4 regions of the Labrys monachus genome follow, and region 1 is predicted to be linked to each of the others. Evidence: predicted binding sites of a transcription regulator. Region 1 holds the regulator's gene; each other region holds the start of a gene.
What was found. Region 1 encodes LexA, which represses DNA repair genes until DNA is damaged. Its sites were predicted from a motif close to TGTTCNNNNTGTGTTCNG; they were not measured.
Positions count from the first base shown of each region.

Region 2: a site for LexA is predicted at 3,831-3,848, ahead of J3R73_RS07240 (PA0069 family radical SAM protein). Genes of this name have one in related genera too.
Region 3: a site for LexA is predicted at 3,026-3,043, ahead of uvrA (excinuclease ABC subunit UvrA). Genes of this name have one in related genera too.
Region 4: a site for LexA is predicted at 2,450-2,467, ahead of recA (recombinase RecA). Genes of this name have one in related genera too.

Region 1 covers NZ_JAUSVK010000001.1:3,290,623-3,298,308, forward strand. Annotated here, with positions in the region: gene J3R73_RS14910 (hypothetical protein) at 1-539, shown strand, start outside; gene J3R73_RS14915 (anthranilate synthase component II) at 724-1,326, shown strand; gene trpD (anthranilate phosphoribosyltransferase) at 1,326-2,348, shown strand; gene trpC (indole-3-glycerol phosphate synthase TrpC) at 2,353-3,162, shown strand; gene moaC (cyclic pyranopterin monophosphate synthase MoaC) at 3,159-3,647, shown strand; gene J3R73_RS14935 (molybdopterin molybdotransferase MoeA) at 3,647-4,867, shown strand; gene lexA (transcriptional repressor LexA) at 4,983-5,696, shown strand; gene J3R73_RS14945 (pentapeptide repeat-containing protein) at 5,862-6,467, shown strand; gene J3R73_RS14950 (TOBE domain-containing protein) at 6,564-6,770, opposite strand; gene J3R73_RS14955 (ComEC/Rec2 family competence protein) at 6,868-7,686, opposite strand, start outside.
Region 2 covers NZ_JAUSVK010000001.1:1,614,482-1,622,167, forward strand. Annotated here, with positions in the region: gene J3R73_RS07225 (glycoside hydrolase family 15 protein) at 1-1,271, opposite strand, end outside; gene rnhB (ribonuclease HII) at 1,341-1,913, opposite strand; gene J3R73_RS07235 (hypothetical protein) at 2,145-2,666, shown strand; gene J3R73_RS07240 (PA0069 family radical SAM protein) at 2,672-3,796, opposite strand; gene J3R73_RS07245 (glycosyltransferase family protein) at 3,979-4,497, shown strand; gene ypfJ (KPN_02809 family neutral zinc metallopeptidase) at 4,513-5,433, opposite strand; gene J3R73_RS07255 (uracil-DNA glycosylase) at 5,726-6,559, opposite strand; gene J3R73_RS07260 (cell wall hydrolase) at 6,720-7,686, shown strand, end outside.
Region 3 covers NZ_JAUSVK010000001.1:3,050,728-3,058,413, forward strand. Annotated here, with positions in the region: gene J3R73_RS13775 (MEKHLA domain-containing protein) at 1-65, shown strand, start outside; gene J3R73_RS13780 (DUF2938 domain-containing protein) at 93-572, opposite strand; gene J3R73_RS13785 (regulatory protein RecX) at 630-1,187, opposite strand; gene J3R73_RS13790 (cupin domain-containing protein) at 1,309-1,791, shown strand; gene J3R73_RS13795 (HAD family hydrolase) at 1,877-2,533, shown strand; gene arfB (alternative ribosome rescue aminoacyl-tRNA hydrolase ArfB) at 2,553-2,978, opposite strand; gene uvrA (excinuclease ABC subunit UvrA) at 3,119-6,046, shown strand; gene J3R73_RS13810 (YjiS-like domain-containing protein) at 6,253-6,408, shown strand; gene J3R73_RS13815 (cupin domain-containing protein) at 6,498-7,022, opposite strand; gene J3R73_RS13820 (DUF1127 domain-containing protein) at 7,348-7,503, shown strand; gene trmFO (methylenetetrahydrofolate--tRNA-(uracil(54)-C(5))-methyltransferase (FADH(2)-oxidizing) TrmFO) at 7,656-7,686, shown strand, end outside.
Region 4 covers NZ_JAUSVK010000001.1:4,118,815-4,126,500, forward strand. Annotated here, with positions in the region: gene alaS (alanine--tRNA ligase) at 1-909, opposite strand, end outside; gene recA (recombinase RecA) at 1,217-2,290, opposite strand; gene J3R73_RS18805 (ureidoglycolate lyase) at 2,663-3,139, opposite strand; gene J3R73_RS18810 (allantoinase PuuE) at 3,139-4,056, opposite strand; gene J3R73_RS18815 (ABC transporter permease) at 4,098-5,108, opposite strand; gene J3R73_RS18820 (sugar ABC transporter ATP-binding protein) at 5,120-6,697, opposite strand; gene J3R73_RS18825 (sugar ABC transporter substrate-binding protein) at 6,694-7,686, opposite strand, start outside.

The DNA of each region.
Region 1 (7,686 bases):
GACGGCTGGCCGGATCGAAGACGGCCGGCCTCCTCACCCTCGTCGCCACCTATGTGCTGGTGGTCCTCGACATCCACCTCACCGGCGCGGACTATGCGCAGACGCTGACGCCGGCTCTCCTCGCCGCGCTGCTGGTGCCGGGCATCGGCGCCGCCTATGGCGTGTTCTTCTTCCACTGGATGTTCGAAAGCGGCCGCGCCGCGCCCTACCCGGACTATGGCGTCTTCATCTGGCTCGTCTCGGCCGTGGTCTCGCTGTTCTATTCGGCGATCCTCTTCGGCCTCGTCTACGCGATCACCGACAGCGTGGTGGACGTGCTGGCATCCTCGCTCGGACCGGAGCAGTCGCAGAACCGCCTGGTGCTGACGGCCCTGCATGTCCTCCTGCCGTTCTGGACCGGCCAGAAGGCGCTGGTCGAATTCTTCGAACCCATCACGGGCCTCAATATCGCGCTGTGGTTTCCCCTGTGCATGCTCTGCTGCTGGGCAGGCAAGCGCACGGGCCTGCGGGCGGCGGCCGCCCGGCCGGCGGCCGGCTGACGGGCGACGCCTCGTCCCGCGCCGGCGCTGTCCGACAAGGCCCGCGGCGCCCGACGACCGCTTGAATCGGGCGGCGGGGTGCCTGTCGGCGCGGCCGATGCATCATCCTGCTTGACCGGCAGGATCGGAACCCATACCCCTCTTCCCTTCCAAGGAGGCTCGAGCCGTGACGACCGACCGTTCCATGACCGTGACGCTGATCGACAATTATGACAGCTTCACCTGGAACCTCTGGCATTACTTCGGCCAGCTCGGATGCGAGGTCACGGTGCATCGCAACGACGTCGTGACGGCCGACGCCGTGATGGCGGAGGAGCCGGACGCCATCGTGCTGTCGCCGGGCCCCTGCACGCCGACGGAAGCAGGCATCTGCTGCGAGCTGATCGAAAAGGCGGCGGACAGGATTCCGCTGTTCGGCGTGTGCCTCGGCCATCAGGCGATCGGGCAGGTCTTCGGCGGCGACGTCGTGCGCCTCGCCGTGCCGATGCACGGCAAGCTCTCCTCGATCGACCATCAGGGACGCGGCGTGTTCCGCGGACTCAACGGGCCGTTCATGGGCACGCGATACCATTCGCTCGTCGTCGAGCCGAAGAGCCTGCCGACCGATCTCGAGGTCACTGCGCAGACCGATGACGGCGTCATCATGGGCCTGCAGCATCGGACGGCGCCGGTCTACGGTGTGCAGTTCCACCCTGAATCGATCATGTCCGATCACGGCCACCACATCCTGCGCAATTTCCTCGACCTTGCGGCCGACTGGAACCGCGGGCATCGGGGGCGCTCCTGATGGAAGGTTTCAAGCCCTTCGTCGGCAAGGCGGCCGCCGGTCCGCTCAGCCGGGCCGAGGCCGCCGAGGCCTTCGATCTCCTGCTCTCCGGCCAGGCGACGCCGTCGCAGATCGGCGGCTTCCTGATGGCCTTGCGCGTGCGCGGCGAGACGCCCGACGAGATCGCCGGCGCGGTCAGCGCCATGCGCGCCAAGATGCTGCCGGTCACCACCACGAGCGATGCCATCGACATCGTCGGCACCGGCGGCGACGCATCCGGGTCCTACAACGTCTCGACGGCCGCGGCCCTCATTGTCGGCGGAACCGGCGTCAAGGTCGCCAAGCACGGCAACCGGGCGCTGTCTTCGAAATCCGGCGCCGCCGACGTCCTGACGGCGCTCGGGGTCAATATCGAACTGTCGCCGGAAGCCATCGCCCGCTGCGTGGCCGAGGCAGGAGTCGGCTTCATGTTCGCGCCGTCCCATCACGGCGCGATGCGCCATGTCGGCCCCACACGGGTCGAACTGGGTACGCGCACCATCTTCAACCTGCTCGGCCCGCTGTCGAACCCCGCGGGGGTGCGGCGGCAATTGCTGGGCGTCTATGCGCGCGGCTGGCTCCGGCCCATGGTCGAGGTCCTGAAGACGCTCGGCTCGACGCGCGTGATCGCGGTGCACGGCAGCGACGGCCTCGACGAGATCACCACCACCGGCCCGACGGAGATCGTCTCGCTGGAGGATGGCGTCATCAGCCACGGGGTGATCACCCCCGAAGAGGTCGGGCTGCGCGTCGCAAGGCCCGAGGACCTCAAGGGCGGCGACAGCGGACACAATGCGGTGGCGCTGCGAGCCGTCGTCGAAGGCGAGAAGACCCCCTATCGCGACATCGCCATCCTCAATGCCGGTGCTGCGCTGCTGGTGGCGGGCAAGGCCGGCTCGCTGGCGGACGGCGTCGCGCTCGCAACCCAATCGGTCGACAGAGGATGGGCCCTCGCCACGCTCAACCGGCTGATCGCCGTCTCCAACGCCACCGGTAGATCCTGAAGCCATGTCAAATCCGTCCATTCTCCAAAAGATCGAAGCCTATAAGCGTCGCGAGATCGAGGCTGCCAAGGTCCGGCATCCGCTGCCGGAGATGATCAGACTGGCCGAACAGGCCAGTCCCCCCAGGGGATTCCGGCGGGCGCTGGAGGCCAGGCTCGCAGCGGGGCGGACCGGTCTCATCGCCGAGATCAAGAAAGCCAGCCCCTCGAAGGGACTGATTCGCGCCGATTTCGATCCGCCGGCGCTGGCCAGGGCCTATGAAGCGGGCGGCGCCGCCTGCCTCTCCGTCCTGACGGATACGCCTTCCTTCCAGGGTCGGCCGGAATTCCTGACCGCGGCGCGCGAAGCGGTGTCCCTGCCGGCCCTCCGCAAGGATTTCCTCTACGATCCCTACCAGGTCGTCGAGGCACGCGCCTGGGGCGCCGACTGCATCCTGATCATTATGGCCTCCGTCACCGATGCGGAGGCGCAGGCCCTCGTCGCGGCGGCGCGCGACTGGTCGCTCGACGTGCTCTGCGAGATCCACGATCACGACGAACTGACCCGCGCGCTGGTCCTCGACGTGAACATGATCGGCATCAACAACCGCAATCTCAACGACTTCGTCACCCGGCTCGAGACCACGGAGGAACTGGCGCCGCTGGTGCCGCAGGATCGCCTCATCGTCGGGGAGAGCGGCATCTTCGGCCCGGCCGATATCCGCCGGCTGCAAAAGGCCGGCGTCGATGCCTTCCTCGTCGGCGAAAGCCTGATGCGCCAGGCCGACGTGACCGCCGCGACCCGGGCGCTGCTCTCTCCGGATCCCGCCGCATGAGCGCGCCCGGACTGACCCATCTCGGCGCCTCCGGCGAAGCCAACATGGTCGATGTCTCCGAGAAGAAGGCGACCATGCGGACCGCCGTCGCCGAAGGCCGGGTCGTCATGCGGGCGGAGACCCTGCGGCTGGTGCTCGCGGGCGACGCCAAGAAGGGGGATGTCCGGGCGACCGCGCGCATCGCCGGCATCATGGCCGCCAAGAAGACGCATGAGCTCATTCCCCTGTGCCATCCCCTGATGCTCAGCAAGGTCGCCGTGGAGATCGAGCCCGATGAAGACCTGCCGGGCCTTCGCGTCCGCGCCCTGGCGAAGGTGACGGGCCAGACAGGTGTCGAGATGGAAGCGCTGACCGCCGTTTCGGTCGCCTGCCTGACGGTCTACGACATGGTCAAGGCCGCCGATCGCGGCATGCGCATCGAGGCCATCCGCCTGGTCGAGAAGTCCGGCGGCAAATCCGGCGATTGGCACGCGGAGCAAGAGTGATGGCCCTGTTACCCGTCGCGGATGCCCTTGCGCAGATCCTGTCCGGGGTCACGGTCTTGACCGAGGAACAGGTGCCGCTCGGCACCGCCCGGGGACGGGTCCTGGCCGCCTCCCTCCCGGCTCTGCGAACGCAGCCCGGCTTCGACGCCTCCGCCATGGACGGCTATGCGGTCCGGGCGCAGGATGCGGTGGCAGGCGCCTGCCTGACGCTGATCGGCGAATCCGCCGCCGGCCACGGCTTTGACGGCCGTCTCGGCCCGGGAGAGGCGATCCGCATCTTCACCGGCGCGCCCGTTCCCGACGGCGCGGACGCCGTGGTGATCCAGGAAAACACCCGCCGAGAGGGCGATCGCGTCACCATCGAGATGGGCGCCGTCGCCGGCCGGAACATCCGCCGGCGCGGCCTCGACTTCATTGAAGGGGCGGCCTCCCTCGCCGCCGGCTCCCTCCTCGGGCCGCGCGACATGGCGCTCGCGGCGGCGATGAACTACCCGGCCGTGCCGGTGCGCCGCCGGCCCAAGGTCGCCATCCTCGCCACCGGCGACGAACTGGTCCTCCCCGGCGAGGCCGTCGGCCGGGACCAGATCGTCACCTCGAATTCCTTCGCGCTGGCGGCCTTGGTGGAAGCCGAAGGCGGCGAGGTGCTCGATCTCGGCATCGCGCCGGACGATTTTCCCGCGCTGGAAGCGGCGATACGCCGGGCGCGCGACGAAAGGGTGGATGTCCTGATCACGATCGGCGGCGCATCGGTCGGCGACCACGACCTGATCCAGACCGCCCTCACCCGCGAAGGCATGACCCTCGGCTTCTGGAAGATCGCCATGCGGCCGGGCAAGCCCCTGCTGCACGGAAGGCTGCAGGGCATGCATATTCTCGGCCTGCCCGGCAATCCCGTCTCGGCGGTCGTCTGCGGCATCCTCTTCCTGGCGCCGCTGCTGCGCGCCCTGCTCGGCCGCATCGACGCCGCCGTGCCGCGCCGCAGGGCCGTCTTTGCCACCGCCTGGCCGGCCAACGACCTGCGCGAAGACTATTTGCGCGCCCGCTTCGTGGCCGACGGGGAATCCGGCCCGCCGAGGGTGGTGCCGTCCACGCCCCAGGATTCGTCGCTGGTCGGCGTCCTCCAGCAGGCCGATTGTCTCGTCATCCGCCCGCCTCACGCTCCCGCGGCGAAGGCGGGGGATGCGTGCGAGATCATCGACCTGCGCGCGGCCGGATATTGAGCTTTCTTCACGCGAAGTTCATCCTTGCGGAACACAGTATGAACATGTAGCACTGTTCATGATTTGTTTGCCGATTTGATCGTGATTCGCGCCTTCCAGGACGGGATTCCCCCAGATGCTCACCAAGAAACAACATGAGTTGCTTCGGTTCATTCATGAACGGCTGAAAGAGCAGGGCGTCCCCCCCTCCTTCGACGAGATGAAGGAGGCGCTCGACCTGCGGTCCAAGTCCGGGATCCACCGCCTGATCATGGCGCTTGAGGAGCGCGGCTTCATCCGCCGGCTCCCGAACCGTGCCCGTGCGCTCGAAGTGGTGCGGATGCCGGAATCCTCGATCCCGGGCCTGTCGCTCGCCTCCTCGCAGCGCGGCTTCCGGCCGAACGTGATCGAAGGCAATCTCGGCAAGGTGAGGCCCGTCCGCCCGGATGGCGACGACGATGCCGCTCGGCCGGTCCTGGTGCCCGTCATGGGCCGTATCGCGGCGGGTACGCCGGTTTCGGCGATCCAGACCAAGAGCCACACCATCAGCGTGTCGCCGGAAATGCTCACCTCGGGCGAGCATTTCGCCCTGGAGGTTCGCGGCGACTCGATGATCGAGGCGGGTATATTCGACAATGACACCGTGCTGATCCGCCGGCAGGATCACGCCGACACCGGCGACATCGTGGTGGCGCTGATCGACGACGAGGAAGCGACGCTGAAGCGCCTTCGGCGCCGTGGCGCCTCCATCGCGCTGGAAGCGGCAAACCCGGCCTATGAGACCCGTATTTTCGGACCGGACCGGGTCCGTATCCAGGGCAAGCTGGTCGGGCTTTTCCGGCGCTACTGATGGCGGCGGAAGCCGCTGCTGGAGCCCGTGTTTGCGGGTAGCGCTTCGACCGACCGCTATCCCGTGATCCCCGTCATGTCCGCAGACGATCCCTCTTCCATGGCAATTTCCGGGCGTGCTCTCACGCGCCGGGAAGTCGAGGAATTATCCCGCCGGCGAGCGGCGGTGCGGTTCGTCGATTGCGATTTCGGAGGTGTCGATCTCTCCGAACTCGACCTGGCCGGCTGTGTGTTCGACCAGTGCCTCGTCCGACAGACGAAGCTGAACGCCGCGAAGCTCGAGGCATCCCGATGGACGGGCTGTCGCGGGGCCTTCGCCGGTTTCGGCGGCGCCTCGCTCACGGATGCCGCCTTTCGCTCCTGCGATCTCAACAATGCGAGCTTTCACGGCGCCTTGATGTCGTCCGCGAGATTCAGCAGCTGCAAGCTGACGGGCTGCGACCTGTCGGAGGTGCGCACGCTCGGCACCATTTTCGAGGAGACGCTGCTCGTCGCTGCCAAGCTGCCTTCCTTCTCGTTCCGGAAAATGGTGCTCGACCGCGTCGACTTCAGCCAGGCCGACCTGCACAAGGCCGATTTCCGCCACGCCGTCTTCAAGGGCTGCAGCCTGCACGAAGCCGACACGGCCGATGCCCGTTTCGAAGGGGCCGATTTACGCGGCGCCGCACTCGGCGGCCTTCAGCTCCTCGACACCGCCCGCTTTCGCGGCGCGACGATCTCGCGCGGGCAGGCGGACGCGCTGCTTGCGGCATTCGGCCTGAAGATCGGCTGAGGCCGGCGGCGCAGGGCGCCCGACAGACGAGACGCAAATGCCATGCGCCGCGCAGAAAGCGTCGATCGGGCAGGAAGAGGAGGCGCCAGAGCGACCTCAGTCGACGGCAACCATCACATCCGACGCCTTGATCACGGCATAGGCCGCCTTGCCCGGCACGAGCTGCAATTCATCCACCGCCTCGTTGGTGATGGAGGCCGTGATGATCGCGCCGTTGACCTCGATCTGCACATGGGCCGTCGTCTGCCCCTTGGTTACGGATTTGATCGTCCCTTTGATCTGATTGCGCGCGCTGAGTTTCATCACGGGTTCCTTCCTGATCGAGCTGCGGCAGCTGGGTGGAGGGAGGGACCGCAGCATTTCCTCGTAGCAGCTTGTCCTCCGCTCGGCCACGCCGGGTTCAGTCCTCCGGCTGCGGCGGCGGTGTCTCCTCCGATACCGCTGTATCGCCGGCTTCGGGAGCGGCGGGCGGGACGGCGGCCGCCGGTCGCCTGGCGGGCCGATAGGCCGGCGCCCAGGGCCGTGACGAAGCCGGTTCGCGCGCCATCACCACGCGCCATTGCGGGACCCTCGTGCCGGGTGCCGGCGGGTCCTCGTAGAGCGCGATCGAGCCGGCCTGGTAGACCGCGTCCCGGCCGAGGACGACACCGTCGCCGGCGCAATGCGGCGGTATCGGCAGCGGGCCGGCCAGCACGGTCACGTTGCCGCAATCCTCCTCCACCGCGTTGTCGGTGTGATCGAGCATGAAGATGCCGCCGCCCTGCAGCGGCGCCGAGCATCCTTCCTTGTCGCAGAGGCGGCGTTCCGCAAGGCTGGCATCGTCCGGCTGGCGGCGATCGCCGATGGCGAGCAGCCATTCCTTCATGGCGAATTTGTCGGATCGGTTCGCCAGGGCGGTCAGCACGTCGCCGTCCCGGACCAGGGCCGCATGACCGTTGGCGCCGAACAGGGCCACCGGCCGCTGCGCGGCGGCGGCGAGGCACAGTCCGCACCCCAACGGCAGGACGGCGACCAGCGCGAGGCGGCTTCGCAGAATGGCGAGCAGCACCAGTGCCGCGGCAAAGCAGGCCAGCGCCGCTGCGGAGAATTGTGGCAGCACCAGGTCGGAGCCGGGCCATGTCGCGACGAAGCGTGCAATGTCCATGAACCAGCCGACCGTCACGCCCATCGCCCACCAGACCGGCGCGCCATAGCCGAAAGGTTCCGCGACGAGGGCCAC
Region 2 (7,686 bases), 1.7 Mb from region 1:
ACCCAGCACATGATCTTGGAATGGGTGTAGTGCCTGGGCTCGTCGCGCGATTCCCAGATGCCGTGGTCCGGCTTGGACCATCGCCCGTCGAGCTCGTGCAGCAGGGCCTGGACCAGGGCCCATCCGGTCGCGTCGAGGGCGAGGCCGCCCTTCAGGCCCTGGTAGAAGCTGTCGATCACCTCGCCATAGACGTCCAGCTGCATCTGGCCGGCGGCGGCATTGCCGATGCGGACCGGCCGGGAGCCCTCATAGCCGGGGAGCCAGTCGGCGGTCCATTCGGAGAGCCGCCGTTCGCCGGCGAGGCCATACATGATCTGGACGGCGGCGGGATTTCCCGCGATGGCGCGCTGCAGCCAGTCGCGCCAGGCCTTGGCCTCGTCGAAGAAACCGGCATTCATCAGGGCCATCAGCGTCAGCGTCGCGTCGCGCAGCCAGCAGAAGCGGTAATCCCAGTTCCTCGCCTCGCCGAGCGTCTCGGGAAGCGAGGTGGTGGGCGCGGCCACGATGCCGCCGGTCGGCGCATAAATGAGGGCCTTGAGCGTGATCAAGGACCGGGCGATGATCTTCTTCGCGGCGGGTTCGGCGTTGGAGCGCCCCAGCCATTCGGTCCATTGCGCCTGCGTCCTGGCCAGTGCCTCGTCCGGATCGATGGCGGGGGGCGGCGGCAGGTGGGAACGCCCGTAGGACATGACGAACGAGACCGTCTCTCCTTCGGCCACGGTGAATTCCCCCACGGTCTTCATGCCGACGCCGCGAAGCGCGACCGTCGTCCGCAGGACCACCATGTCGGGGCCGGCGACCGCCTGGAGCGCGCCGTCGGGCGTGCGCGAGACCCAGGGAACGTCGGCCCCATAGCCGAAGCGCAGCACGAATTCGGTGGTCATCCGCACCGACCCGCTTTCGCCCGTGACCTGGCGGATCAATTCGATGCCGTTGCGCAGGGGCATGAAATCGGTGACGCGCACCGTCCCGGCCTGCGTGGCGAAGCGTGTATCCAGAATGAGGGTGTCGCCGCGATAGGAGCGCTCGACCGACAGGATCGAGGCTTCCTCCGGCGCGATCAGCCAGCGCCCGTTGTCCGGTGAGCCGAGCAGGGCTGCAAAGCAGGCATCGGAATCGAAGCGGGGCCAGCACAGCCAGTCGATCGAGCCGTTTCGGCCGACCAGGGCGGCCGATTCGCAGTCCCCGATCATCGCATAGTCTTCGATACGGCCGGCTGAGGAGGCGGGAGGTCGTTTCGATACGTGCAAGGAAGCTTCCTTTCGGATCACGACACCGCAGCCGCTCCGGCTTCCCGGAAGAAGCGCCGACGGTCTCATCCGCTCCCTGCGACGGATGCCTCAGGCCTGGTAGGCCTTGAGGCGCCCGAAGGTCAATCGATGATGCTGCGTCGGTCCATGAACCTCGATCGCATAGGTATGTTCCGGAGTGCCGTAGCCCATATGGCGCTCGAAGCCATAGGCCGGGAATTCGGCGGCGAGCCGGACCATCAGATTGTCGCGCGTGACCTTGGCGATGATCGAGGCTGCCGAAATGGCCGGCACCAGCGCATCGCCGTCCACGATGGCACGCGCGGGAAGATCGAGCCCATGGGGCACGTCCTTGCCGTCGATCTCCACCGATGACGGGCGGACCGACAGGCCGCGGACGGCACGACGCATCGCGTCGAGCGTGGCGACGCGTATGTTGAGCCGTTCGATCGTGGCCGGTCCGGCGAAGGCGACGGAAACCGCGATCGCCGACCCCATGATGTCCCGGTAGAGCGCCTGGCGCCTGGCCGCCGTCAGCACCTTGGAATCGGCGAGGCCGGCCGGGATATGGGCAGGATCCAGGATGACCGCTGCCGCAGCGACCGGCCCGGCCAACGGCCCGCGTCCCGCTTCGTCGACACCGGCGATAAAACTGTTTGTCATGTTTCGGCGTTAGATCATTTAGGGCATGATATCCAGCCGTTCGTGCGATGCTCCCCAAAACTCTTCTTGATTTAGGCTGGCCTCATGCGAAAACTGGAGCATACTCCCAGGCAAGGCAGGCGGCGACCGAAGGACCGGGAACCGATCGACGGCGTTTCGGTTCCGGACGCGAACGCCCGAAGCCAACAAGAGACAGGTATCATGGTGAGGCAGGCTGTGACTCAAGAAGCTGTGACCCGAGAAGATGCAACCGACATCGCGGCTCCGGCCGCTCCTGTTTCCGAGGCGCCCAAGCAGCAGGCATCCGCCATCGACGGCGTGGAGGGCGTGCGGGATACCGTGTTCGACCGGCTCGTGCGCGAGGAGGAGGACATCATCGGGCTCCTCGCCTTCTCGCTGTCGATGCAGAACAAGCGCGACTGGCTGGCCGCCTTCCACCAGGAAGTCGGGCGTGATCCCAACAGCGCCGAGCTTGCCGCCTACGACATCGGCGAGCGGATCGAGCGCCGGCTCGCGACCTACCGCAAGCTCGCCGAGAACGCGCTTTCCGGCAACGCCTTCTGGGCCTCGGCCTCCCTCACGCCGGTGAGCGAACTGCCGGGCGCTCCGATGGTGGAGCCCACGGCGGGACCGTCCACGACGCCTGTGGGGCGTCCGTCCCGCTTCGGCGGCAGCGCCTTCGCCATGCTTTTCGGCCTCGTCGTCATCGCCGCGGTGGCGGTGGTCGCCTCGCGCCATTATTGGGGCGCCTGACGGCGTCAGAACAGCGACAGCTGGTCTCCGGCCCGGCTCGGCCGGACGAAGAGATCGGTGCGGAGCTTGAGCCGCCGCGCGTTGAGGCCAAGCCGGGCGGCCGCCAGTTCGAAGCGCCGGCCGACGGTCCAGGCATAGGGCCCGGTGCCCGTCATGCGCAGGCCCCAGCGCGAATCATAGTCCTTGCCGTCGCGCGTCGAATGCACGAGCGAGAACACATGGTTGAGCGCGTCCGGGCGATGCTCGGCGAGCCATTCGCGCATCAGGCCGCTGACCTCGAGCGGCAGGCGCAGCATGACGTAGCCGCCCTCGCGCGCCCCGGCGGCGTGCGCCGCGTCCAGGATGCGCTCGATCTCCGCATCGTTGATGCGCGGGATGACCGGCGCGACCATGACGGCGACGGGAATGCCGGCCTCGGCCAATTGCCGGATCGCCTTCAGGCGCAGGGACGGCGTCGCCGCACGCGGCTCGAGCGAACGGGCGAGCCCGGCGTCCAGCGTCGTCACCGAAAGGGCGACCTTGGCGAGGCCGCGCTCGGCCATGCGCGCGAGAATGTCGATGTCGCGGGTGACCAGACCCGACTTGGTGACGATGCCGACCGGGTGGTTGGTGCGGTCGAGCACCTCCAATATCGAGCGCGTGATGCGGCGCTGGCGCTCGATCGGCTGGTAGGGATCTGTGTTGGTGCCCATCGCGATCGTCTTCGGCTGATAGTTCTTCGCCGCCAGCTCCTTTTCCAGCAGCGCGGCCGCATTCGGCTTGGCGAAGAGCCTCGTCTCGAAGTCGAGGCCGGGCGAAAGACCCATATGGGCGTGGGTCGGGCGCGCGAAGCAATAGACACAGCCATGCTCGCAGCCGCGATAGGGATTGATGGACCGGTCGAAGGAGATGTCGGGCGAATCGTTGAAGGTGATGATCTTGCGCGCCTGCTCGTCCTGCACCTCGGTGCGCAGGGGCGGCAGTTCCTCCGTCGAGTTCCAGCCGTCATCCTCGGCGAAACGGGCGAGGCTCTCGAAGCGGCCGCTCGCATTCGACGCCGAACCGCGCCCGCGCCGCCTGTCGATGTCGACCAGCGTCGACCCGATGGGGGCGGGTGCGACGAGGGATTGTCTGGTTGCCGGCACGCCCATGGAAGCCTCCGCGAATCATCTTGTCTTTTCCGATTAGAACAAAAAGAGAACATCGATGCAAGCGGACATGAAATGCCGATTATTTACGCAGTTTCCGCCCCTGTTCCCGCTGCCGCTCCCCTGCGCGGCGTGATATGCGGGCCAAATCGGGAGCCGCCGGAAACCGCCGGAAAACCATTTCCATGATCAGTGTCGTCATCGCCGCCAAGGACCAGGAATATGCGCTGGCCGAGACCCTGGCGGCCCTCGTCCCCGCGGCGGCGGAAGGCTTCGTACGGGAGGTCGTCGTGGCCGACGGCGGCTCCACGGACGGCACGCTGATCGTCGCCGACGCAGTGGGCTGCGTCATCGTCGCGGGTGACGCGGCCGCGGGCCTGCGGGCGGCGCGCAGCGAATGGGTGCTGCTGATCGCCCCGGGCATAAGGCTGGAAGCGGACTGGTTCCGCGAGGCCGGCGTCACGCTGCACCGGCTGCAGCGCGGCGGGCAGCGGGTGTCGGCCCTGTTTCGCTGCGTGGTGGACGACCAGGGCTGGCGGGCGCGGCTGAGCGAGATAGGGCTGAAATTTTCGCGCACGCGCCGCCGGCGCCAGGCGGTGCTGGCGCCCCGGGCGGCCCTGCTGCGGGGCGAGAAACTGATGGCCTACACCTTGCGGGCGAGGGCCTTCAGCGGCGGAGAGGCAGCTCCCTTCGGAAGGGCGTGACCGGAGCGTGCCGCTTCAGAGCTGCTGGGCGCGGAAGGTGTTGCAGGACGACATGGTCCCGCTCTGCAGGCCGGCGCTGAACCAGCGCTGGCGCTGCGCCGACGTGCCGTGGGTGAAGCTGTCCGGCACGACATAGCCGCGCGCCTTCTTCTGCAGCATGTCGTCGCCGATGGCGTTCGCGGTCTGCAGCGCAGCCTCGACGTCGCCCTGCTCGATGAACTTGAAGTCCCTCTGCGTGCGGTTGGCCCAGACGCCGGCAAGGCAGTCGGCCTGCAGCTCGAGCCGAACGGAGAGCGCGTTGGCGCCGGATTCGCTCGCTTGCTGCTGCGCCTGATGCACCTGCGAGAGAATGCCGAGCAGGTCCTGCACGTGATGGCCGACCTCATGCGCGATCACATAGGCCTGGGCGAAGGCGCAGGCGCCCTGCGCCGCGGGGCAGGCGTTGAAGCGGTTGCGCATCTCGTCGAAGAACTCGGTGTCGAGATAGACCTTCTTGTCGTTCGGGCAATAGAAGGGGCCCATCGCCGACTGCGCGGTGCCGCAGGCCGAACGCGTGGCGCCGCTGAACAGGACGAGAGCCGTCGGCGTGTAGGCGCGGCCGGCGTTCTGCTCCTTGAAGATCTCGGTCCAGGTATCCTCCGTCGATCCCAGCACCTTGCGGACGAACTGGCCGGACGGATCGTTCGGGCCGCCGACCTGGCTGGCCGGCCGCGTCTGCTGCTGGGTGACCGTCTGCCCGCCGCCGTTGACGGTCTCATAGCCGTTGATGAGCGTCGCGGGGTTGATGCCGGTGAAATAGGAGATCAGGAGGACGATGACGATGCCCCCGATGCCGAGCCCGCCGCGCCCGATGGGAAAACCGCCGCCACCGCTGCCGCCATCGGAACCGCGCCGATCCTCGACATTGTCGGATGAACGAAAATCGTCGAGTTTCATTGCTCTGCTCCGATGTCTTCCCCAGGGGATTTCAATCCGCCCGAACTCGTCATGCATCCTACCGCAATTTAAGGCAGACGCCGCGATTTTCACAAAGTCCAGCCCGGTCTTGCGGGCACCGAAGCATCGACGCCGCTATCGAGCGAAAGTTCCGCGCCCGCATGCAGCTCCTTCCATATCAAGCCGCGGGCGCCTCGATGCACGTCCCGGGCGCCGCGCGCTCGATGGCCCCTGTCGAGCGGGCCTCCTCCGGCCGGCCGCGACAGGGCCGGCCCCGGGCATGTTCGGCGGCTCAGCCTTCCCCGATCGCCGCGCGGATGGCGCGAAAGTCGCGCCAGGCCAGCCTCTTCTGCAAGGGCTGGCGCAGCAGATAGGCCGGATGCAGCGTGGCGACGGCGCGCCTCGGGGCGCCGCCGATCTCGTGGTCGATCCAGCGGCCGCGCAGCTTCAGGATGCCGTCGGTCACGCCCAGCAGCGTCTGCGCGCTGCGGGCGCCGAGGCACACCAGGATCTTCGGATTCACCAATTCGATCTGCCGTTCGATGAAGGGGCGGCAGATCGTGGTCTCCTGCGGGGTCGGGTCGCGGTTGCCCGGCGGGCGCCAGGGGACGATGTTGGCGATATAGACCTTGGTGCGGTCGAGCCCGATTGCCGCCAGCATGCTGTCGAGCAACTGGCCGGACCGCCCGACGAACGGCTTTCCCTGCAGGTCCTCGTCACGGCCCGGCGCTTCGCCGACGAACATCACCCGGGCATCCGGCACGCCGTCGGAGAAGACGAGGCGCGTCGCCGTCGCCTTGAGCGCGCAGCCTTCGAAACGGTCGAGGATGTCGCGCAGCTCCTCCAGGGACTGCGCGGCGCCCGCCTGCTCGCGGGCGGCGAGCACCACCGCGTCGGGGGCCGCCGTCAGCAGGGAAGGGGCGGGGGCGGCGACGCGCGGCGGCGCCGCCGCGGGCTGCGAAGCCGGTGCCGGGCTCGGCATGCGGGCCGGAGCGGAAGCGGCGGCCGCCGCGCTCTCGGCGAAGCGGTCCGCCGGCGTCTCGTCGACGGGCACGTCGACGCCCATTTCCGCGTACCAGCGCAGCAGCGCGATGACTTCTTCCGGTGAGGCTGGCAATGACGGCATGCCGCCAGGATAGAGCAAAGCCCGGCGGGTTTGAACTGCGATCTGCCGGGAGCCGGCGGGCGGCCAGGCCCGCCGGCGTCGTTAACCGCCCATCAAGGTTAATGCCGCATCACTGGACGCACCGGCACCGACAGCCGGCTTCAACGAGCGAGCCCCGCCTATGGTCGCATGGCGTCGACCCCTCATCATCGCGCTCCTGATCGGCGCCGGCATCACCACCACGGTGACGTATCGCCGGCTCACGGCGGTGACGGCGGTGCCACCGGCCTCTTCCGAGCGCGGCGCGCTCGACCGTGGGCTGACGACCTTCGCCGCCCTGCACGGGCCCGTGATGCAGGCGGGGCTCTTCCAGATGCCGCTGCTGAGCCTCTCCGACATGCGCTCCGTGCCGCGCTCGGCGATGGGGCCCATCTTTGCCTCGCTCCCTTCGTCCGCCTCGTTGATCCCGTCGCCGGACCGCAGCGACGATGTCGCCATGCCCGATGACGTCGATCCGCCGGGCCTGCCGATTCACGACGGCATGAAGGACGGGGCGACCGCGTGGCCCGAGGTCATGCGCGGCGGCAAGGGCGACCTCGACGCCGATCCGCAGCCTCTCGACGACGTCGCTCACCTGGTCTCGGCCGGGTCCTACCTCCTTCTGCCTCCGCAAGGCGCCGTGCCGATGGCCCGGCTGTCGCGCAAGCTGCAGGGACCTGCGAGCGCCGAAGGGCTCGAGCCGTTCCGGCCGACCCGGATGAGCGCGGCGCTGGCGACCCGGTTGGCGCAACGCTTCGCCCGGAACGAAACCCGCATGGGCGGCGCCGACGGTGCCGTTCCGCTCTATCATTCGCTCGCACCGGCGGGCGGCACCTCGCCGGCGGCGAGCCGCCCCGATCTCGCCAGCCTGGAGCGCAGCGCGACACATGCGGAGGATGGCGCCCCCGTCGAGATGGCGCTGGCCGGCCCCGAGGCGGGCGAGCCGGTGATCACGCTCGCCAGCGTCCATCCCACCACGCCGGACGGGGCCTCCCCGATGCCGGACCTCGGCGACGACGAGGGGCTTACCGAGGCCCAGAAGAAATCCCGCATCGCGGGTCTTCCCGGCCTCGACGACGGCAAGGCGCGGCCGCTCGATCTGCCGCCCG
Region 3 (7,686 bases), 240 kb from region 1:
TGCGGGACGCCGACGGCCTGCGGCACGGCCAGGCCGCCATGTTCCGCTCGTGGCGGGATCTCTGAGAAGCGCGACGGGCGGGGAGCGGGGTCCTACCGGACGATGAGCGCCGTTCCGTAGAGTCCGATGGCGAAGACGGTGTGGCCGATGAGGTTCAGAGCGCGGACCTGCATGGCATTCGGCAGTTTGGAGGCGGCCCAGCCGATGCCGAGGCCCGGCTGGAGAAGAAACCACCCGGCCCCGACCGTCACGATCCCCAGGATCCAGGCCGGGATGAAGCTCGGCTCGGCCAGCCACCCGCTCCCCATCACCGCGACGAGGATGATGCCGTAGAGGATGCCGACGGCATAATGCCCGATCCAGCCTAGAGCGAGTTCATGCGCATAGGCGGGCGACCGGGCGATGTCGTCGTGGAAAACCTGGCCATGGCGCAAGTGCCAGAACCATCGGCCGACCATGCCCCAGTTCGGCAAGGCGAACCCGAAGACCTTGTTGAGGAGGATCGCCCAGATGTCCAAGAGGACGGTGGCCCCGATGCCGATCGCCACGGCGCGCCATAAAATGTCAAACATATCGCTGTCCCCCAGAGGTTGAAACAAAGACGAGGCATATCAAAGGGAAACAGGGTTTCACTTCGTTATTTCATGAACTCGGCCGTCGTCGGCGGCCAGGGATTCGGCTTCCTCGGGCGCCGCCGTGACGATCCTCCTCGCCAGGGAGGCGGAAAATCCGCCGCGCACCATGACGGCGACCTCCTTGTGCGGGTCGAATTCCCTGTCGGGGCGCCGCCACGGGCCGATCCTGCGCCGGCGGGCCAGCCGTGCGGCGGCGACCTCTTCATGTCGTCGCCGCTCATCCGCGTCCAGGGCCTCGGCGACCAGCGTACGATCCACCCCTTTGGCGCCGAGGGCGGCTTCGATCCGACGCACCGAAAGGCCGCGGCTGCGTCCCGAGCGGATCTTCATCTCGACGAAGGCCGCGTCGTCGACGAAGCCGTTGCGCGAGCAATAGTCGATGGTGCGCTCGATCATGGCGGCGGCGTCTGCATCGGGTGCGAGCCGGCGCTGCGCCCTCCGCGCCAGCACTCGCCGGAGACTGGCGATATTGCTGGCGCGCTGGCCGAGATAGTGCATGGCCGACTTCCGCATCCAGATCTCGTCCCGGCTGAGGGATGTGTCGCCCGCCATCTCGCTTCCTGCCCGGACCGCGAGACGCCGCGGTACGATTCGCCTTCCTTTTGAAAGGAAACTTGCCGCATATTGCCCGGCGGCGCCATCGTCTCCTTTCATTTTTCAGAGGGTTCCCGCAATGACCGACACGGATGGACATTCTACGCAGGCGCACCCGTGGAAGCATGACGGCGTGCGCGTCATTCCCGGCGGCGAACTCGATCCCAACACCGCGCAGACGCCGGGCATGGACCGCAAGGCAGCGATCAATTTCGCCCGTGTGGGCGCCCAGAAGATCTGGGCGGGCACCGTGACCATCCACCCGAACGCCAAGACCGGCGCGCATCATCACGGGCACCTCGAAAGCGTGATCTATGTCGTCAAGGGCCGCGCCCGCATGCGGTGGGGCGAGCATCTCGAATTCGCCGCCGAGGCCGGGCCGGGGGACTTCATCTACGTTCCGCCCTATGTGCCGCATCAGGAGATCAATGCCAGCCCGGACGAGGTGCTCGAATGTGTCCTGGTCCGCAGCGACGGCGAGGCCGTCGCGGTCAATCTCGACATCGAGCCGGTCGAAAAGCCCGAGGCCGTGCGCTGGATCGATCCGATTCACCGGACGTGATGCCGGTGTCCGGCAGCGAGGAGCGGCTTGACAAGGCATGCCCGGGCCGGGCACCTGACACGGCTCTTCCAGCCAGGCGGTTTGCATGTCCCCTTCCCTTGTCATCTTCGATTGCGACGGCGTCCTGGTCGACAGCGAAATCCTGTCGGCCGAAGTGGAGGCCGAAGCGCTGCAGGCCCTCGGCGCCGAGGTGACGCCACAGGACGTGATGCGCCTGTTCCTCGGCCTCACCCAGGCCGACATGGAAAAGCGCGTCGAGAAGGATTACGGTATCAAGCTGCCGGAGGACCATGCCTGGGTGACCAGCCAGATGCTCCGCAAGGCCTATCTCAGCCGTCTCAATCCCATTCCGGGGATCCGGGAAGTGCTCGAGGGCCTCGAAATTCCCTTCTGCGTCGCGTCCAACAGCCCGCCGGCCAAGCTCGGGCTCGGGCTCAGCGTCACCAATCTCTACGAATTGCTCTATCCCAACATCTTCTGCTCGAAGCTGGTCGCCCGCGGCAAGCCTGCGCCCGACCTCTTCCTCTACGCCGCCAAGACGATGGGGGTGGCTTCATCCGATGCCGTCGTCGTCGAGGACAGCGTGGTCGGCATCAGGGCGGCGAAGGCGGCGGGCATGCGGGCCATCGGCTTCGTCGGCGGCCTCCATCACATGCCGCCGAGCGAGAGCGCCCTCACCGCAGCCGGCGCCGACGACATCGCCTACACGATGGCCGAAGTGCGGAACCTGATCGGCGCGTGAGCCTCGCATGGCAGGCCGGTCAGTCGTCTGAAATCCGCCCTCCCCGCATCGACTTCACGCTGGAGCGGCGTGCCTTCGAGTCGAGACGCCGGGCCTTCGCCGCCCTCGACGGGCGGGTGGCCTTGCGAGGGGGCGGCGGCGGTATCGCTGCTTCCCGCAGCAGGGCCACCAGCCTGTCGAGCGCGTCCTGTCGATTGCGCTCCTGCGTGCGGAAGCGCTGGGCGAGGATGACGACGACGCCGTCCTGCGTCAGCTTGCGGCCGGCCAGCTTCTGCGCGCGTATGGCGACGTCGTTGGGAAGCGACGGCGAGGTGCGGATATTGAAACGCAGATGCACCGCCGTCGACAGCTTGTTGACGTTCTGGCCTCCCGGTCCCGAAGCGCGCACGAATTCTTCCTCGATCTCGCGCTCGTCGATGGAGATATGGGGCGTGATCTCGATCATGGCCGTCCATAACGCGGAATGCTGCGCCGCCGCAAATATCTGGGAACGGTTCATGGATTGTTCTTGTGTTTTCCAGTCCCCCGCTTCAATCTTGCGGTACGAACACCTATCTTCCGGTGAAATCTCACAGGATCGTCCGAATGTCTGGCCGCCCGACCTCCGGCAGTGCAATGCCTTCGCCTGCCGACCGCCGCTTCATCACGGTGCGCGGTGCCCGCGAGCATAATCTGAAGAATGTCGACCTCGAAATCCCGCGCGACAAGCTCGTGGTCTTCACCGGGCTCTCCGGTTCCGGCAAGTCGTCCCTAGCTTTCGACACGATCTATGCCGAGGGCCAGAGGCGCTATGTCGAAAGCCTGTCGGCCTATGCCCGCCAGTTCCTCGAAATGATGCAGAAGCCCGATGTCGACCAGATCGACGGGCTTTCGCCGGCGATTTCGATCGAACAGAAGACGACGTCGCGCAATCCCCGCTCCACGGTCGCAACCGTCACGGAGATCTACGACTATATGCGCCTGCTCTGGGCGCGCATCGGCATTCCCTACTCGCCGGCGACCGGCCTGCCGATCGAAAGCCAGACCGTGAGCCAGATGGTCGACAGGGTGATGGCGATGCCGGAGGGCACGCGTCTCTTCCTGCTCGCCCCCGCCGTGCGCGGCCGCAAGGGCGAATACCGCAAGGAACTCGCCGATTTCCTCAAGCGCGGCTTCCAGCGCGTGAAGATCGACGGCGCCTATCACGAAATCGCCGAAGCGCCGGCGCTCGACAAGAAATTCAAGCACGACATCGACGTCGTCGTCGACCGCATCGTCGTGCGAGCCGACATCAGCGCGCGGCTGGCCGATTCCTTCGAGACGGCGCTGGAGCTGGCCGACGGCATCGCCGTCGTCGAACTGGCGGACGAGAAGGAGGCGGACGGCACGCCGCGGCGCGTGATGTTCAGCCAGAAATTCGCTTGCCCGGTTTCCGGCTTCACCATTCCGGAAATCGAGCCGAGGCTGTTTTCCTTCAACAATCCCTTCGGCGCCTGCCCGTCCTGCGACGGGCTCGGCACGGAGATGACGGTCGATCCCGTGCTGATCGTGCCCGACGACACCCTGTCGCTGCGCCGGGGCGCCCTGGCGCCCTGGGCCAAATCGACCAGCCCCTATTACAGCCAGACCGTGGACGCCCTGGCCAAGCACTTCAAGTTCGGCGTGACGACGCCCTGGAAGGACCTGCCCGATACCGTGAAGCAGGTCTTCCTCTACGGTTCGGGCGAGGAGCAGATCCTGTTCTCCTTCGACGACGGCCTGCGGTCCTACGAGACGCGCAAATCCTTCGAAGGCATCGTCACCAACCTTGAGCGGCGCTGGAAGGAGACCGATTCCGATCAGGCCCGCGAGGAGATCTCCCGCTTCATGGCGAACACGCCCTGCAAGGCCTGCGGCGGATTCCGCCTGAAGCCCGAAGCCCTCGCGGTGAAGATCGACGGCAGCCATATCGGGCATGTCGCGGGCCTGTCGGTGCGCCAGGCCAGGACGTGGTTCGAGGACCTGCCCGCCCGGCTCGACGACAAGCGCAACGAGATCGCGATGCGCATCCTCAAGGAGATCAGCGAGCGGCTGCGCTTCCTCGTCGATGTCGGCCTCGACTACCTGACGCTCGCCCGCAATTCTGGCACGCTGTCGGGGGGCGAGAGCCAGCGCATCAGGCTGGCCTCGCAGATCGGCTCGGGCCTGAGCGGCGTGCTCTACGTGCTGGACGAGCCGTCGATCGGCCTGCACCAGCGCGACAATGAGCGGCTGCTCGAAACCCTGCGCCGGCTGCGCGAGCTCGGCAACACCGTCATCGTGGTGGAGCATGACGAGGACGCCATCCTGCAGGCCGACTATGTCGTCGACGTCGGTCCCGGCGCCGGCGTCCATGGCGGCCGGATCGTCGCGCAGGGCACGCCCGCCGAGATCATGGCGGATCCGAATTCCCTCACGGGCAAATATCTGACGGGCGAGATGGGCGTCCCCCTCCCCGCGCAGCGCCGGCGTCGGCAGAAGGGCAAGGCGCTGAAGCTCTCGGGCGCCCGGGGGAACAATTTGAAGGATGTCTCCGTCGAGCTGCCGCTCGGCGTCTTCACCTGCGTTACCGGCGTCTCGGGCGGCGGCAAGTCCACCCTGCTCATCGATACCATCTACAAGGCGGTGGCGCGACGTCTCAACGGTGCGGTGGAACACCCCGCCCCGTTCGACCGGCTCGACGGCCTGGAACTCATCGACAAGGTCATCGATATCGACCAGTCGCCGATCGGCCGCACGCCGCGGTCCAATCCCGCGACCTATACCGGCGCCTTCACGCCCATCCGCGAATGGTTCGCCGGCCTGCCGGAGGCCAAGGCGCGCGGCTATCAGCCGGGCCGCTTCTCGTTCAACGTCAAGGGCGGCCGCTGCGAGGCGTGCCAGGGCGACGGCGTGATCAAGATCGAGATGCACTTCCTGCCCGACGTCTACGTCACCTGCGACGTGTGCAAGGGCAAGCGCTATGATCGCGAGACGCTGGAGGTCCGCTTCAAGAACAAATCGATCGCCGATGTTCTCGACATGACCGTCGACGAGGCAGCCGATTTCTTCAAGGCGGTGCCGACCATCCGCAACACCATGGAAACGCTGGCGCGGGTCGGCCTCGGCTATGTCAAGGTCGGCCAGCAGGCGACCACCCTCTCCGGCGGCGAGGCCCAGCGCGTGAAGCTCTCCAAGGAACTGGCGCGGCGTTCGACGGGGCGCACGCTCTACATCCTCGACGAGCCGACCACCGGGCTGCATTTCCACGACGTGGCGAAGCTGCTCGAAGTGCTGCACGAATTGGTGGAACAGGGCAATACGGTGGTGGTGATCGAGCACAATCTCGAAGTCATCAAGACGGCCGACTGGGTCATCGACATGGGACCGGAAGGGGGAGACGGCGGCGGCGAGGTCGTCGCGCAGGGCACGCCCGAGGCGATCATCCGCGAGCCGCGTTCCCACACCGGCCGTTTCCTGCGCGATGTCATGGAGCGGCGTCCGCAGCGCAGGCAGCGGACGGAGGCGGCTGAATAGCTTGAGCCATGCATGTCTGGGTGGTCACCATCTGAGATGCGGCCTTATTCCTCCTTTATGAACGATTTTCTCAAGAAGACATGCATTTATGCATGCCTGAGGCGCCATCAAACCCCTACCTCACGCTTGGCGCATACGTCATAAGACAGGGGTGAACGGCGACGGAGCAAGGGCTTCGAAGCGCGTTCGGACGAAGGAATAGGATCATGTTGTTTGCTGCTTTGATTGAACGTGTCTACGCTTGGCGCCGCGAGCGCGTGACGTTGACCGCACTCAAGCGTCTGAACGAACGCGATCTGGCCGATATCGGCGTCAATGCTGACGAGCTTCGCGCAGTCGCTCGCCAGGCCGCCCGGGCCTGATCGCTACCGACCAGACTGAGGACCCCGAATAGGGGGCCGAGACACAAGCCGCCGGTGGCGGCTTTTTGTTTGTGGCCGCCGGCCCCGGCCTATTCGCCCTCCCAATAGGGAAGGCTGTCGCGGGCCCGGCCCATGAAGCGGAACGCGTTGGGCTCCCCCTTCGCTCCCGGCGGCTGTTCGACCGAGACGCCGAAGCGGCCGGTCCGCGGATAGTCGCAGACTTCCGGCGAGATCTTGGTGCTGACGGCGAGATATTTGAGGTCCGCGTCCGAGGTGTTGACGATCTGATGCGCCGTTTCCGGTCCACCGGCAGGGCATGAGATGACGTCCCCCTGCCGAATCGGAAAGCTCTCGTCGCCGATGGTGACCTCTCCCCGGCCTTCGAGAACGAAGAACATCTCCTCGTTCGCGCGGTGGCTGTGGAAGGGGAAGGCTCGCCTTCCGGCCGGTACCACCGTGAGATTGCAGCCGAGCTGACGTGCGCCCACGCGGGTGCCGATCATGCCGATGCGCGCCTGATACGATTCGTCGGCGTCCCCGGCGCCCGGATAGGCCACGCCGTGCCCGAATTCCATGAAATCGAGATCGTCGAGATTCAGGATCTTGCCACCCACATGCTTCTCCCTGACGCCGGGCGTCCCTCGGGACGTTCCGTTCTCATGAGAGTACCGCAAGGGCATTCCGGAATCGAGACAGCCTGCCGACTCGACCGCATGCCAAGGATCGAGCGGCCAGCGAAAACCATGAGCTATGTCAATTTCGCATGCAACTTGGCGAAAATGTCTAAATCGCACGTTTTTATGACAGAGCGATGCATTTATGCATGGTTGTTGTGCGCTGCAGCATCTACCAGCGCAGCGCAACATGGGGCATTCTCCAGTCCATCAGCCATGACGGAGAATGTGCTCCGAAACAGGTTCGACGAGAAGGAACCCGATCATGTTGTTCGCTGCTCTGATCGAGCGTGTCCGCATCTGGCGCCGCGAGCGCGAGACGCTGGCTGAGCTCCGGCGCTTGAACGAACGCGATTTGTTCGACATCGGCATCAATCCGGCCGACGTGCGGGCGATTGCGCGCCAGGCCGCCCGCTCCTGAAGGCAAGGCTTCGGTCCGGGCCCGCCTGCGGCTTTCACCGCCGGGCCCGCGAGACCGAAGTGCCGCCGCAAGCGCAGCCGGCAGGGTGGGTTTTTGCCGCCGCCGGCGCATGAATGCTTCAACCGGCGGCCCTCATGCTCTAGAAGCGGGGCATGACATCCTCCCCCGTTCATATCGTCGGCG
Region 4 (7,686 bases), 830 kb from region 1:
GCGCAGCACATAGCCGCGGCCCTCGTTGGAGGGCAGCACGCCGTCGGCGACCAGGAAGGACGACGCCCGAAGGTGATCGGCGATCACGCGATGGCTGGCGACATGCGCCTCGTCCGCAGGTACGCCGATCGCATCCACCGAGGCGCGGATCAGCGCCTGGAAGAGGTCGATGTCGTAATTGTTGTGCTTGTGCTGCAGCACCGCCGCGATGCGCTCCAGTCCCATGCCGGTGTCGATCGAGGGACGCGGCAGCGCCAGGCGCTCGCCGCCCGCCAGTTCCTCGAACTGCATGAAGACGAGGTTCCAGATCTCGATGAAGCGGTCGCCGTCGGCATCGGGCGAGCCGGGAGGCCCGCCCCAGATCTGCTCGCCATGGTCATAGAAGATCTCGGAGCAGGGGCCGCAGGGGCCGGTATCGCCCATGCGCCAGAAATTGTCGGAGGTGGCGATACGGATGATCTTGTCGTCGGAGAGACCGGCGATCTTCTTCCACAGCGCGTAGGCGTCGTCGTCCTCGGAATAGACGGTGACCATCAGCTTGGATTTCGGCAGGCCGAAATCCCTGGTGATCAGGTTCCAGGCGAGCTCGATCGCCCGTTCCTTGAAATAGTCGCCGAAGGAGAAGTTCCCCAGCATCTCGAAGAAGGTGTGGTGGCGGGCGGTGTAGCCGACATTGTCGAGGTCGTTGTGCTTGCCGCCGGCGCGCACGCATTTCTGCGAGGTCGCGGCGCGCGAATAGGGCCGCTTCTCGACGCCGGTGAAGACATTCTTGAACTGCACCATGCCGGCATTGGTGAACATCAGCGTCGGGTCGTTGCGCGGCACCAGCGGGGAGGATGCCACCGGCTCGTGGCCGTTGCGCGCAAAATAGTCGAGAAAGGTGGACCGGATCTCGTTGACGCCGCTCATTGCTCGATATGCCTGTTCCCGCTGGCCGGATCCCGCCGGGAGCCAGCATCAATATGGTGGTGGCGCGTTGTAGCGATGCCGTACCGGCCTGTCGAGCAGAGTAAACGTCAAAAACCCGTCCGGCGAGGCTGCCGGACGGGTTTTTGGCTCGCCTTCGCTGGCAAAAGCCTCCTGCGGCCGCTTGATTGGCCTGGACCGCCAGGCCGATGCCGCGCCATGCCGCCGAAGCACGATCCGCCGGGGCCGGAACCCACGCCCCGACAGGCGCGATCGCGCGTCTGCCCGCCCCCTCGAATAAGGCTGCGCCCTACTCCTCGTCCGCCTCGGCCGGGTCGATATTGTCGAGGATGCGCTCGGCGATCAGGCCGGCATTCTGGCGAATCGAACTCTCGATCTTGTTGGCGACGTCCGGATTGTCCTTCAGGAACTGCTTGGCATTCTCGCGTCCCTGCCCGAGCCGCTGGCTCTCATGGCTGAACCAGGCGCCGGACTTCTCGACCACGCCGGCCTTGACGCCGAGATCGACGAGCTCGCCGACCTTAGAGATGCCCTCGCCATACATGATGTCGAACTCGATCTGCTTGAAGGGCGGCGCGACCTTGTTCTTGACCACCTTGACGCGGGTCTGGTTGCCGACGACCTCCTCCCGGTCCTTGATCGCGCCGATACGGCGGATGTCGAGGCGCACGGAGGCATAGAATTTCAGCGCGTTGCCGCCCGTCGTCGTCTCCGGGCTGCCATACATCACGCCGATCTTCATGCGGATCTGGTTGATGAAGATGACCATGGAATTGGAGCGGCCGATCGAGGCCGTCAGCTTGCGCAGAGCCTGGCTCATCAGGCGCGCTTGCAGGCCGGGCTGGACATCGCCCATCTCGCCTTCGATCTCGGCCTTCGGCGTCAGCGCCGCCACCGAGTCGATGACGATGACGTCGATGGCGCCGGAGCGCACCAGCGTGTCGCAGATCTCGAGCGCCTGCTCGCCGGTGTCGGGCTGCGAAATCAGGAGGTCGTCGAGATTGACGCCGAGCTTGCGGGCATAGATCGGGTCGAGCGCATGCTCGGCATCGATGAAGGCGCAGACGCCGCCCTTCTTCTGCGCTTCGGCGACGCTGTGCAGCGCCAGGGTGGTCTTGCCGGAGGATTCCGGCCCGTAGATCTCGATCACCCGCCCCTTGGGCAGGCCGCCGACGCCGAGCGCGATGTCGAGGCCGAGCGAACCGGTCGGGATCGCCTCCACTTCCATCGACTTGGTGTTCTTGCCGAGCCGCATGATCGAACCCTTGCCGAAGGCACGTTCGATCTGGGAAAGGGCGGCGTCGAGCGCCTTCGTCTTGTCCATGGAAGTTCCTTCGACCAAGCGCAACTGCGTCTGACTCATGTGCCCTGTTCCCTACCAAGCGAGAATGGATTCGTCACCTCGGCCGGGCCGCCCCGCAACTGTCGAACGGGGAACGAACCGTGCTGATGCCGAACTGAAAGGAATCATCCGCTCACCCGGCACATGGGAACATGTACACTTTTTGTTCTTGTCAGAGCAAGTTCTATTTTTGTTCTCCCCATGAGATGCGACGACCTTCCTCCGGAGTCAAGCGCCGAACGCCGGCATCCGGAGAGACGAGGACCGAGACGATTGCGGCGATCCCGCCCCTGCGGGTTTCAACGGCCCGCAAATGGCGCGATTTCTCCTGCTCCCGCACGGGCGAGAAGGATGCCGGCCCATCCGCGCGCCGGCGCTCCGTTGCCCCTGCCCTCACGCCTCGATCGTCACCGGCTCCGGCAGCGGTACGAATTGCTCGTCCGTCTCGGTGCCGTCGACGAAGGTGAGCACCACGAAGCGCGACGGGCCGTCGAGGGCGGTCAGCGGGTGGTGCCAGGTGTCAGCGCGGTAGTTGACGCCGACATCGCCCGGAAAGCGGAAGGCCCTGAGGCCCGACACGTCCGGCAGGCCGTCGGCGCCGTGCGGCGCCACCAGCACCAAAAAGCCCTGGCCATCATAGGGAATGAAGGCCTGCGAGGAGAACACATGGCGTTCCATCTCCACCGCGGTGAGCGGCAGCGCCTTCGGCGCGACGGCGGCGAGGCTGAGGCGGGCCTTGCCGGTATCGCGCAGATTCTGCAGCTCCTCGATCAGCTCGAGGCGCGGCTCGCCGGTCTGGCGGGCGGGCAGGATCTGCCCGAACGGCGCGAAGGCTTCCGCCGTGACCGGCTCGAGCTTGAGGACGGGCATCAGGCGCTCTCCTTGTAGGGGTGGTTTTCCAGCCAGTGGTGGGCGAGGTCGAGCCGCTTGCAGACCCACACGTCCGGCTTCGACTTGACGTAGTCGAGGAAGCGCATCAGCCCGGAGGCCCGGCCGGGATGGCCGAGCAGGCGCATATGCATGCCGACATTCATCATCTTCGGCGCCGTCCGGCCTTCGTCGTAGAGGACATCGAAGCTCTCGCGCAGATAGGTGAAGAAATCCTCGCCGGTGCCGAAATTCGCCGTGCCCCATTTCACGTCGTTGTTGGTCAGCGTGTAGGGCACGACGAGCTGCGGCTTGCCTTCGGCCAGCACGTAATAGGGCAACTCGTCATTGTAGCTGTCGCTGTCATAGAGGAAGCCGCCCTCCTCCATCAGCAGCCTGCGGGTGTTGACGCTCGGTCCGTAGCGGCAATACCAGCCGAGGGGCCGTCCGCCGACGGTCCGCTCCAGGCTTTCGATCGCCAGCCGGATATGCTCGCGCTCCTCAGCCTCCGAGAGCTTGAAATGCTCGATCCAGCGCCAGCCATGGCAGCAGATGTCGTGCTCCGCCGCACGGATGGCGTCGGCCGCCGGCTGGTTGCGCTCCAGTGCGAGGGCGCAGGCATAGATCGTCATCGGCAGGTCGCGCTCGGCGAAGATGCGCATCAGCCGCCAGAAGCCGACGCGGCTGCCATATTCGAACATGGATTCGGCGGCGAGATCGCGTTCGCCCCGCGTCACCGGCGAGCCCGGCATCTCGACGAGGCCGGAATCGGTGAGCCCGTCGCCGTCGCCGATGCTGTATTCGGAGCCTTCCTCGAAATTCAGGACGAAGTTGAGCGCGAGGCGGGCGCCGTTCGGCCATTTGGGGTCGGGCGGGTGCGCGCCATAGCCGATGAGGTCGCGTTCGAGCGAGATTGCCATCCTGGCCTCCGATGATCAGGGATTTCTTGGATGCAGGCGGATCAGAACTGCTGCTCCTGCCGCCCGCGGACGAGCTGCGACAGCGTCACCGCTACCACCAGGGCCCCGCCGTAGAACATCTCCTGGATGAAGGAGCTGAAGCCGAGGAAGACGAGGCCGGTGATGCCGGTGACGAGGAAATAGACCGCGACCGTCGTGCCCCAGGGATTGAAGCGGCCCGGCACGATGCAGGTGGAGCCGAGGAAGGCGGCGGCGAAGGCGGGCAATTGATAGGACACGCCGGAGACCGGGTCCGCCGCGCCCTGCGTGCCCGTATAGAGCACGCCGGCGAGCGCACCGAGAAAGCCCGAGGCGGCGAGGCAAGCGATGCGCACCCGATCGGTGTTGATGCCGGACAGGCGCGCCACTTCGCGCCCGCGCCCGACGAAGAGGATGCGGCGGCCGGGGGCCGTATATTCGAGCCCGTACCAGATGATCAGCGCGATGGCGATCGCGTAGTAGAATTCGAGCGGGATGCCGAACAGGCGCTGCACGATGACGGCATTGATGAGGATGTTCGAAACCCCCGATATCGTCATCGAATCGCTCATCCATAGCGTCATGCCGTGCAGGAAGGTGCCGACGCCGAGCGTAACGATGAGCGAGTGGATGCGGAAGACGGTAATCAGCACTCCGTTGACGAGGCCGATCACGATGCCGGCAAGAAGCGCGGCGGCGACCGCCCAGCCGATGCCGATGCCCATATTGACGTTCATCACCGCGATGAGCATGGACGACATGGTCATCGTATAGGCGATCGACAGGTCGAAATCATTGGCGGTGAGCGGGATCAGGAGGCCGAGCGTCACCACGACCAGCACCGCCTGCGAGCCGAGGATGGTGGAGAAATTGGCCCAGGTGAGGAAGGTGTCGGGCTGGAGATAGCCGAACACGGCGATCATCAGCAGCCAGACCACGATGAGGCCGAACTGCTCGACCCTGCCGAAGAAGCGTCTCCTGCCGGCCCCGTCCGCTTTGGCGGACACCGCTTCGCTCTGGGCTGTATTGGACATGGACGGGCCTTTCATCGCGCCGCGGCGCCGAGGCTTCGCTCCGCGATCGCCTCCTTGGTTATGTCGCTTCCGGTCAGGGTGGCGACGACGCGCCCCTCGGAAAAGATCAGCACGCGGCTGCAGATGGCGGCGAGCTGTTCGTAGTCGGAGCTGGCGCAGAGCACGGTCGCACCGGCGGCGGCCGCATCGGCGATATGGCGGAACACCGTCTGGCGCGCTCCGATGTCGACGCCCTGGGTCGGCTCGTCGAGGAGCACGAGACGGGGCGCCTGCTGCAGCCACTTGGCCAGAAGCACCTTCTGCTGGTTGCCGCCGCTGAGGGCCGCCATCGGCAGCAGCGGATTGGGCGGCCGCACGTCGAAGCGCTCGCCCAGCTCCCGCGCGAGGCGCACCATGCCGCCGCGGTCGAGCCGCCAGCCCCGGAAGCGCGTGCCGAGGACGGGCATCGTCACATTGTCGGACACCGGCAGCACGCCGATCGCGCCGGCATTCGGGCGGTCGCCGGGGATGAGGACGACGCCGCGGGCCATGGCCTCGCGCGGCGAGAAGCCGGCGAGGCCGAAATCGTCGCCGCCGAGCCGGAGGGCGCCCGCCGCCGGCCGCGCGCCATAGAGCAGATACGGAATTTCGTCATAGCCCGAGCCGATGAGGCCGGTGAGCCCGACGACCTCGCCTTCGGCCGCAGTGAGGTCCAGCCCGGCGATGGTGCCGCCCGAAAGCCCCGTCACCGTCAGGAGCGGCGCGGCAGCCGCGGGCGGCGCAGGCGGGCGCTCGGCCAGTGCGAGACGGCGGCCGACGATCGCCTCGATGAAATCCTGCTTGGAGGAGCGCGCCGTGACCAGCCGCCCGGCCACCCGGCCGTCGCGCAGCACGGTCGCCCGGTCGGTGATCTCCAGCACCTCGTCGACGTCGTGCGAAACGAAGATGACGCTGGCGCCCCCGGCGACCACCGCCCGCACCACGCGGAAAAGCTGGTCGACGTCCCGGCGCGGCAGGAAGGGCGTGGGTTCGTCGAGGATCAGCAGGCCATTGCCTTCGCCCTCCCCGCCCTGCATCTCCTCCGTGGCGCGCATGATGGCGAGCAAGGCGCGCTGCACCGGCGAAAGATCGGCGAGGGTCGCGCCGGGATCGAGCGGCACGCCGTAGGATTCGAAGCGCGCCGCCGCCGCGCGGCGCTCGCGGCCCCAGTTGATCGCCAGGGAGCGGCTGTGCGCCAGCCGGCCGATCAGCATGTTCTCCAGCACGGTCAGGCTCGGGATGAGGCCCAGATGCTGGTGCACGAAGCTGATGCGGTGGCGCCGGAAGGCGCCGGGGGCGAGCGGCATCGGTACGTCAGTGCCGCAGATCGTCAGGCGTCCGCCCGGGTCGGGCGCGTGAAAGCCCGCCAGCACCTTGATGAGGGTCGACTTGCCGGAGCCGTTCTGCCCCAGCAGGCCGTGGACCTCGCCCTGGGCGACCTCCAGCGAGGCGTCGTCCAGGGCGCGCTGTCCGCCGAAGGTCTTGGTGAGGCCGGTCAGGAGCAGCGCCAGGGGCAGCCCCTGGGGGCGGGCGGCCGGCCTGGCGGGCTCACCTCCGACGGCCTCGCTCACTTCAGCTGCCACAGATCGTGGAAACCCTTGACATAGGCGTCGCCATAGCCCTGCGAGAGCTGGGGCGGCGTGCCGGCATCCTTGGCATTGTCCTTGGTGAACATCAGGAAGGGGATCTTGGGGTCCGAGACCAGCGGCAGGCCGCAGACCCGGCGCATTTCCGAATCGAGGATCGAATGGCCGATCCAGTCGAGATTCTCGCCGATATCCATCTCGACCTGGCCGGCCTGGACGAGGCCGAGCACGAAGGGCGTGCCGTTGAAGGCATCGACCTTCACGCGATCCTGCGAGCCGGTGATGGTGATGGCGGGAACCACGAACTGCGCCATGCTGTCATAGATGACGATGACGTAGTTGATGGTCGGATCGGCGAGGAGCGCGGCCTGCACGCCCGGGGTGATGCGGGTGCCCCAGTCCGGCACGGTGTAGTTGAGCGTCTTGGTCTTGCAGCCGTCGCAATGCTTGAGCTCGGCATTGATGCCGGCAACCATGGAATCGGTCGAGAGCGGGCCGCTGGCGATCAGCACGAGCGCGTTCAGCTTGCCCTTGGTGCTCACCATCGCCCAGTCGACGAGGAGCGAGCCGGCCTTGAAATAGTCGATCGGCACGTCGCCGTCGGCGAAGCCGTTGACGATCGACGTCTGCTCGACGCCATTGTAGTGGGAGGCGATGACGGGGATCTTGGCGGCCTGCGCCGCCTTCACCTGCGGCACGAGGACGCGCGGGTCGGAGCCGGCGAGCAGATCGATCAGGCTGACCTTCTGGTTAAGGGCGGTGTCCATGCCCTGGACCCATTGCGAGCTCTGGCCCTGGTTCTCCCAGGTCGTGAACTTGAAGCCGACATCCTTGGCGACGGCCTGCATCGCCTTCTCGATATTCGCCGTGAAGGGATTGGCGCTGGAGACGGGGATACTGAGGATCGACTTGCCCTTCATGCAGTTCGGCGCATCGAAGCTCGGCCCCGGCGCCACGAAGGAGGGCTTGGCGCG